2 regions of the Yersinia alsatica genome follow, and region 2 is predicted to be linked to the other one. Evidence: predicted binding sites of a transcription regulator. Region 2 holds the regulator's gene; the other holds the start of a gene.

Region 1 (4,437 bases), 1.5 Mb from region 2:
TGACACCGCAATCTGCACTATTTCGCCATGCTATCCGCATGTCAGTGGTACTTTGCGTGGGTTATGCTTTCATTCAGCTTACTGGTATGCGCCACGGCTATTGGATTCTATTAACCAGCCTTTTTGTCTGCCAACCCAACTACAACGCGACGCGCAGCCGCCTTACACGGCGTATTATCGGTACCCTCGCAGGGATACTTATCGGGCTACCTATCCTGTATTTTGTCCCTTCCATTGAAGGGCAACTGATCTTAATCGTCATTAGCGGCGTGCTGTTTTTTGCTTTCCGCAATGTTCAGTATGCTCATGCAACAATGTTCATTACCCTGTTGGTTTTATTATGTTTTAACCTATTAGGTGAAGGATTTGAGGTTGCCATTCCGCGAGTATTTGACACCTTGCTCGGCTGTGCCATTGCCTGGGTTGCGGTGAGTTTTATCTGGCCTGACTGGAAATTCCGTCATCTTCCCGCCGTGGTGAATAAAACACTGAATGCCAACTGCCGTTACCTTGATGCTATTTTAGTGCAATATCATCAAGGTAAGGATAATAGCCTGTCCTACCGCGTTGCACGCCGCGACGCGCATAATTGCGATGCTGAACTGGCGTCAGTGATTTCAAATATGTCAGCTGAGCCCAACAGCAATAAAGAAACTCAGGAAGCGGCATTCCGTTTACTCTGCCTAAACCACACGATGTTGAGTTATATCTCTGCGCTGGGCGCTCATCGTGAAAAACTGAGTAATACCGCCACCCTGAGTTTACTCAATGACGCGATTTGTTATATCGAGGGCTCACTTGAGCAAGAACAACCCGACAGTAGCCAAATGGCACGAGTGCTAACCGGCTTATCTACCAGGCTGCAGGACTGTAATCCTGAGCCGGAAAGTATAGACCAGTTGGTTTTACAACAAATTGGCTTATTGCTTGAATTGTTACCTGAACTTAGCGAGCTGAATAAACGCATCAGTCAAGCGAGCTAATTAATGCTCGGGCCACGTTCTATTAGTGGCCCACTGCTATACAGTTTCATATTGTGCAATTTTGGGCGAACGAATGTGTATTTCAAACCATTCAATAAGCTCACTTCGCATCATTAGAGGCAATGCTGCATAGTGGTGACCACTGATCGCGCCAGCAAGGGATAACAAAATATTCACTCCGAGCGACCGTCTTAATGCTCGCAATTTAAGATAGCAGCACTTGGCACCCTCGATGCGCAACTCTGCTGCACTCTTGATGCCCACTTTCCATAATAATCGCTCTAGACTGGCACTAAGATTTGGTAAATCTTTTAAGCGAACCGCGGGGCCTTTCTTACTTAAAACCTCAGCTTTAGCCCCTTGATAAGCCAACTTAGCAAAATGGCGCAGTGCGAGGTCATCACTCCATAGTAGAGTGTCCACCCAATAGTAGCGCAGCAAAACCGGAAGCCCGCGTTTAGCATAAATAAGGTTGGTCATTTCTCTGGTGCGGAATAAATTTTCAACCTGATCATTACCCCGTAGATACAACTCTCCCTCAGAAACCACAGCAAACATAATGCCGTTAGCCAACAGTCCATAACCGCCAAATTGTGAGCGAACTGTGATTTGACCCAAAAAATCAAAATGAGACTGAGCCCGTACTATCATCCTTTCTGATACGTTTTTCATGACTACTCCTTTAGCAAAAATCCGATCAAACGTCCCTATTCAGTTGTAATAAGTGTAAGAGGAACAACTAATTAGAAAATACGCAATATAGATAACTGAGCCAAACAAAAAATGTGTTTGACGCCCATCTGCATCACAATAATGCGAAGCGTCTTGTAAAAATTTAGTTGATCTTCGAACAAACAGTGACTACTGTATATACATACAGCACACTACAGGCGAGGTTCATAATGCGTACCCAATCACTAAAACCTTATCATGCTAATTATCATTCTCTGAATACCCGTGATACACAGGAAAGAGTTGATGCCCCAACAGATAGCGGTCTTATCAGTGAACTTATGTACAGTGAAAACCAGCCTGCTGTAACACAGTTATTGCTTCCACTTTTACAGCAACTTGGCAAACAATCTCGCTGGTTGTTATGGTTAACACCACAGCAGAAATTAAGCCGTTCATGGATACAGCAATCAGGTTTACCAATCAGTAAAATTGTGCAGGTAAGGCAGATCAATCCATTATCAACAGTTGATGCTATGGAAAAAGCCCTGTTGACCGGGAATTATAGTGTTGTTCTTGGTTGGCTACCTGAATTGTCAGAAAACGATCGTAGCCGATTACGCTTAGCAGCAAAGTTAGGGAATACTTACGGGTTTGTTATGCATCCTGTGGATGACACAAAATCGCCTCAAGGACAGTGCGCAACGTTAAAAATTCATTCTTCTTTGTATCATTAAGTAAATTTAGGATTTATCCCATGAATTTTTACAATATCTAGCGCTTAGTCCTGTGTAACCAGCATAAAGCGAGTCAGAATGCGGCTTGCAGCAGAAAATAACGTATAAGAAAAGCTGCATTTTCCCGCTAAATCGTTAAAGATCATGCACAATTTCGGTTTTTTTTCAGGCGGTTTATCACATCACACTTGTAACTTTCTCGCCACGTTGTAGACTTTACATCGCCAAGGTTGCTCTAAAACGCCAAATTATACTGGCAGCGTGATTAACGGGAGCGCGAATACCTTGACGAAGAATTTTAACCAAGGGCTTGGCTTTTAAAGCTCATTGCCTATTTGGATGATAACGAGGCGTAAAATGAAAAAGACAGCTATCGCATTAGCAGTGGCACTGGCAGGTTTCGCTACAGTAGCGCAAGCCGCACCGAAAGATAACACCTGGTACACCGGTGGTAAACTGGGTTGGTCCCAGTATCAAGATACTGGCACTGGCGGTATCTATGGCGACGTTGGCAACGACGGTCCTACCCATAAAAACCAACTGGGCGCTGGTGCATTCTTGGGTTACCAAGCAAACCAATACCTGGGCTTTGAAATGGGATACGACTGGCTTGGCCGTATGCCTTACAAAGGCGACGTGAATAACGGCGACTTTAAAGCACAGGGCGTTCAACTGGCTGCTAAACTGAGCTACCCAATTGCTCAGGACCTGGATCTGTATACCCGTCTGGGTGGTATGGTATGGCGTGCAGATTCTAGCGCTTACAATGCTCCAACTGATACTCGTGCTAGCAACCATGACACCGGTGTTTCTCCACTGGTAGCTCTGGGTGCTGAATACGCATGGACCAAAAACTGGGCAACCCGTATGGAATACCAATGGGTTAGCAACATCGGTGATAAAGCTACCGTTGGTGCTCGTCCAGACAACGGCATGCTGAGCGTAGGTGTTTCTTACCGTTTCGGTCAAGATGATGTAGTAGCTCCAGTAGCTCCTGCTCCAGCTCCAGCTCCAGTTGTTGACACTAAGCGTTTCACTCTGAAATCTGACGTGCTGTTCGCTTTCAACAAGTCAACTTTGAAACCAGAAGGCCAGCAAGCTCTGGACCAACTGTATTCACAGCTGAGCTCTATCGATCCTAAAGACGGTTCTGTAGTTGTTCTGGGCTTCGCTGACCGTATCGGTCAACCAGCTCCTAACTTAGCTCTGTCTCAGCGTCGTGCTGACAGCGTGCGTGACTACCTGGTTTCTAAAGGTATCCCTGCTGACAAAATCACCGCTCGCGGTGAAGGTCAAGCAAACCCAGTTACAGGTAATACCTGTGACAACGTGAAACCACGTGCTGCTCTGATTGAGTGCTTGGCACCAGATCGTCGCGTAGAGATCGAAGTTAAAGGCTACAAAGAAGTTGTAACTCAGCCACAGGCTTAAGTTTACTCCTTTAATAAAAAACCCCGCTTTGCGGGGTTTTTTTTATCATCTGTTTCTTATTAGATATTCTTTAGTATCTATATCAGCAAAATACACGGCATATCTTATTGGCTTAATAGCCGTATTTTAGTGCTCTGAATATTGATTCATACCTAAACAGCTTAAATCTCTTTCCTCAGAATATCCTGCAAGTCCTGCTTTAAGGACGACATCTGACTCTCATATTTCTCTTTGCGCTCAGCATCTTCAATTAATTGAACAACGGTCTCTGACAAAGTTATCCCTCGGCGTCTGGCAAGAGCTGCCAAACGTTGCCAAACCAGAAATTCCAAATCGATTGATTTCTTGCGGGTATGTTGATGTTCTGCATTGAAATGCCGCTTACGTCTGGCACGAATAGTCTGCTTCATCCGGTTAGCCAGTTGCCTATTCATGTGAGTATCAATCCACTCCAGCACTTTCACCGGCTCACTTTCCAGTTTCATCAGTTGCTCTACTGCTTCCTGCGCGGCGCTGTTTTCAATATGACGAGTAATAGCCTCACCTTCACGGTGTTTTTTTACCAAATACGCCCATTTCCAACCGCTTTCCAGATTTTCCAGTTGCTGATATTT
Region 2 (4,437 bases):
GGATAGTCATCGACAGTGTGCCGGTTTTAGGCTCCAGCAAACGGCCTGTACGCGAGCGACCACCTTCAACAAAGTATTCCACTGAGTAACCCCGGGTGAACAGTTCGCCCAGATATTCGCGGAACACGGTTGAATAGAGTTTGTTGCCTTTAAAGGTACGGCGGATAAAGAAGGCACCCAAGCGACGGAAAATCGGGCCAGCAGGCCAGAAGTTAAGGTTAATACCGGCAGCAATATGCGGCGGTACCAGCCCTTGATGATAAAGCACGTAAGAAAGCAGCAAGTAATCCATATGGCTGCGATGGCAAGGCACATAGACAATTTCGTGGCCATCTTGCGCTAACTGCCGCACACGCTCGGCATTATGGACGTTAATACCCTGATACAAACGGTTCCACGTCCAGCTCAGTACCCTGTCAGACAGACGCACGGCTTCATAAGAGAAGTCTGCGGCAATTTCTTCCATCAGCGTAATGGCATTTTGCTGTGCTTTCTCGTGGGAGATTTTCTTGGTACGTGCTTCATCTGCCACGGCTTTTTCAATCGCCTTGGAAGCCAGCAGCTTTTTGAATAGGTCTTGACGATCCGGCAAGCTTGGGCCTACTGCGGCCAGACGCTGGCGAGAGAAGTGCATCCGCGCGACGCGTGCCAACTTATGGGCGATAGTTTTATCGGTACCATGCTCACTGGCCATTCGGCGCAATGATACTGTGGTCGAGAAACGCACAAAACTATCGCGGCCCAGCCACAATACGGCAAAGAATTTCTGCACACCATTCAGTACACGCAGATGTGGTGTACCATGGCCTTCGCGCCCAGGAGAACGACCAAACATCACCGAAACCGGCAGCATTTGGATATCCAGCGCTGGATTATTACGGTGCAGATCCAGATAATCGTGGAATATTTTTACCGATTCCTGCTTAGGTGCGTAATAACGAAAGACCCTCGGGCCATTATCGATAAACACATGGCTAGGCAGCTGTACACCATCAATTTCCAATGGAATCAATGGGTCGGGTAGATCTTGTGCCTGACACTGTGCTCGCAAAGTCAGCAAATCGGCCTTAGAATTGTAAGGCAAAACGTACAGAATAGGACGAGAAGGGTCTAACCCTAACTCAGTCACAGGATCTGCCGGAATAACCTTGCTTTTTACCAACAATTTAAGTGGTAAATTCAGTAACTTATAATATATTTTACGCCAACCTGACATAACTACATGAAGCCTCTTGTTAGCAATTCGTCGCAAGGATACCAGAAACTGGTTTTGAGATCTGTGGTGATAAGACAACAGAAAGCGGCAAAAATCATCATTAACTTAAGATAAAGGCAATAAATCATGGCGAATCAATCAACAGGGCTAACTCGAATCTTTAAAGCGACCGGTTATTCTGTGAAAGGCTTAAGTGCTGCCTGGAAAAATGAGGCGGCTTTTCGCCAAGAAGCCGTGGCTGCCATACTGGCTATCATACTGGCCTTCTGGTTGGATGTAGATGCTTTAGCGCGTATTTTATTGGTTGGCAGTGTGGTGTTAGTGATCATTGTTGAGGTGATCAACAGTGCCATTGAAGCCGTGGTCGATCGTATTGGCAGTGAGTTTCATGAACTTTCAGGCCGGGCCAAAGATATGGGCTCCGCCGCAGTGTTTCTCGCCATTCTGTTAGCGCTATTTATATGGGTAACCGTACTTTGGCAGCATGCTGGTTAGTTATGTCCCCCATCACACCGATGACCTTAAGCATAGCGAGTAATACGATAAAAATAAGCTGTGATTAATCCCTGTTTTTATTCACTCTTTGGTTCCCAATACCGGCTTACCTGTATATACTCACAGCAAGACTGTATAAACAAACAGGGGGCGAAATGAAAGCACTTACTACCAGACAGCAAGAGGTTTATGACCTGGTGCGCGATCACTTAGCGCAAACAGGTATGCCGCCGACCCGTGCCGAAATTGCGCAGCGTCTGGGATTCCGCTCTCCTAACGCCGCTGAAGAGCATTTAAAAGCACTGGCCCGCAAGGGTGTTATTGAGATTGTCTCTGGCGCTTCCCGTGGTATTCGTTTACTGATGGAAGAAGAAGATGGTTTGCCGCTGATTGGCCGCGTGGCCGCGGGTGAACCACTGCTAGCACAGCAGCATATCGAAGGGCACTACAAAGTTGACCCATCCATGTTTAAGCCAAGTGCAGATTTTCTATTGCGGGTGAATGGAATGTCGATGAGAGATATCGGTATTCTGGATGGCGACCTGTTGGCGGTACATAAAACACAAGATGTACGTAACGGGCAAGTGGTTGTTGCGCGTATTGATGATGAAGTAACGGTAAAACGTTTGAAAAAACAAGGTAATATCGTGCAGCTTCTACCTGAAAATACCGAGTTCCAGCCAATTATTGTCGATTTGCGAGAGCAAAGCTTCACTATCGAAGGGCTGGCCGTTGGTGTCATCCGTAATGGCGACTGGATCTGATCCTCGCTATTGATGTATACCCTTCGAGCAAGGAGGGTATACAATTTATTTAATTTCTCGCCAATATATTCATGCTTATATTGAGATTGAGAACAATCCGATAATAAGCTATTACTTACTGTTTTAACTGAATATTACCCGCTTTCATTTTTGATCCTCTGCTCAATTTATAGTGATTAATATTTGCTTGGCTTTAATTATTAGTCTCAGCTGCTATAGTTATTCACACGGTAAGCAAACAACCTGAGTTAATTTAAATTATGACTGTGAGTGATTAATTTAAACCAAGGTTGCTGTTATAAAGAGAGAATGTTTACCGTGATTAATTAAATAGACTGACTAATTCCAAGGTAACGGAGATATTATGAATAAAGATCAAGCCGATGGTAACTGGAAGCAGTTTAAAGGAAAAGTGAAAGAGAAATGGGGCAAGCTCACCGATGATGACCTTAAGGTCATAGAAGGCAAGCGTGACCAGCTGGTAGGGAAAATCCAGGAGAAATACGGCTATCAGAAAGAGCAAGCCGAGAAAGAAGTTAAAGCCTGGGAAGACCACAGCAAATATCGCTGGTAACAGCGTTAAATGGAATTAAACTGATATCGATATAAGTTAATTGGGTCTCTCACTTTATAGAATATATATTATTAAGTCGTGATATTAATAACGAACCTTATTCTATTTATTCCTATTCTCATATCGATAGACACAAGGAAGTGTCTAATTCTATTTCTATCTCACCCTATGGATATTATTATTAACTCAAATTGTTGGTATTAAATTTTATTATTATAAATTTAATATTACGCTGCCGCCATTCGGACGACAGCCTGATTTTTATCGCCAGAGACTATTTCTTTCTAGCCACAATAGAGTGGTCATGATCACAATGATCGTGGCTTTCACAGGCTTCAACTTCCCCGCATTCAGCACATAGGCCATGAGCCTCTACCACGCTATGGCGCAGGGTAAAACCTGATTGCTGCGCTAATTGCGCCAGCGCTTCTTCAATGCCGACAGTCGTACGCTCAGTCACAATTTTGCAGCGATCACAGATAAATAGCGCAGAGGTATGAGTGGGCTCTTCAAAGTGATGGCACAGCACATAACTGTTCGCTGATTCCACGCGGTGAATAAACCCTTGCTCCAACAAAAAATCTAATGCGCGGTAAACGGTTGGTGGCTTAGCTTGTGGTTCCGATACGCGTAGCAAATCCAACAGATCATAAGCACTGATTGCACCGGGTTGTTGTGCCATTAAGCGTAATACTTCAAGACGTTGCGGTGTCAGCCGGACGTTACGTTGTTGGCAAAGGCTTTCAGCCTGAGCAAGCAGCTTTTCCTGATTGATTGAGTTCATGGTTTCATCCCGCAGCGTTTGAATGGAACAGATTTTATCATATTTACGGTTAATCACCGATAGGTGAAAAAGTGCCGGGCAGTGGAGTGTCACAATTTTGGTAATTTACCGGAATATCTCCCTTTTTACGGCACAACTATCACTCAGGCAGTCATAGCAAGGTTCTATGGTATAATCACGCATTCCATCCCTTGATCTCGTGTGTTTAATGCGCAATATCAATGGGTAATTGATGCAATAATAACCGATGAAATCACAGTAAATGCACCAAGCTCAGACTTTTTCCAGCACTCAGGCAGATAAGCCACACTATCCCCTACAGCGTTTCTCCGTCGCGCCGATGCTCGATTGGACAGATCGTCATTGTCGTTACTTTCATCGCTTGTTAACCAAACAGACGTTGCTGTATACCGAGATGGTCACCACAGGGGCGATTATCCATGGTAAAGCCGACTATCTGGCTTATAGCGAACAAGACCATCCGGTAGCCTTGCAACTGGGAGGCAGTGACCCGCAAGCCTTAGCCCATTGTGCCAAGCTGGCGGAACAGCGTGGATACAATGAAGTAAATCTGAATGTCGGTTGCCCCTCTGATCGGGTGCAA

What was found. Region 2 encodes LexA, which represses DNA repair genes until DNA is damaged. Its sites were predicted from a motif close to TNCTGTATGTACATACAGNA; they were not measured.
Positions count from the first base shown of each region.
Region 1: a site for LexA is predicted at 1,846-1,865, ahead of sulA (SOS-induced cell division inhibitor SulA). Genes of this name have one in related genera too.

Region 1 covers NZ_CP104006.1:2,594,831-2,599,267, reverse strand. The annotation lists gene yccS (YccS family putative transporter) at 1-983, shown strand, start outside; gene N0H69_RS11425 (TfoX/Sxy family DNA transformation protein) at 1,020-1,655, opposite strand; gene sulA (SOS-induced cell division inhibitor SulA) at 1,886-2,392, shown strand; gene ompA (porin OmpA) at 2,750-3,823, shown strand; gene matP (macrodomain Ter protein MatP) at 3,985-4,437, opposite strand, start outside.
Region 2 covers NZ_CP104006.1:1,136,315-1,140,751, forward strand. The annotation lists gene plsB (glycerol-3-phosphate 1-O-acyltransferase PlsB) at 1-1,216, opposite strand, end outside; gene N0H69_RS04910 (diacylglycerol kinase) at 1,343-1,711, shown strand; gene lexA (transcriptional repressor LexA) at 1,867-2,475, shown strand; gene N0H69_RS04920 (CsbD family protein) at 2,840-3,049, shown strand; gene zur (zinc uptake transcriptional repressor Zur) at 3,324-3,833, opposite strand; gene dusA (tRNA dihydrouridine(20/20a) synthase DusA) at 4,096-4,437, shown strand, end outside.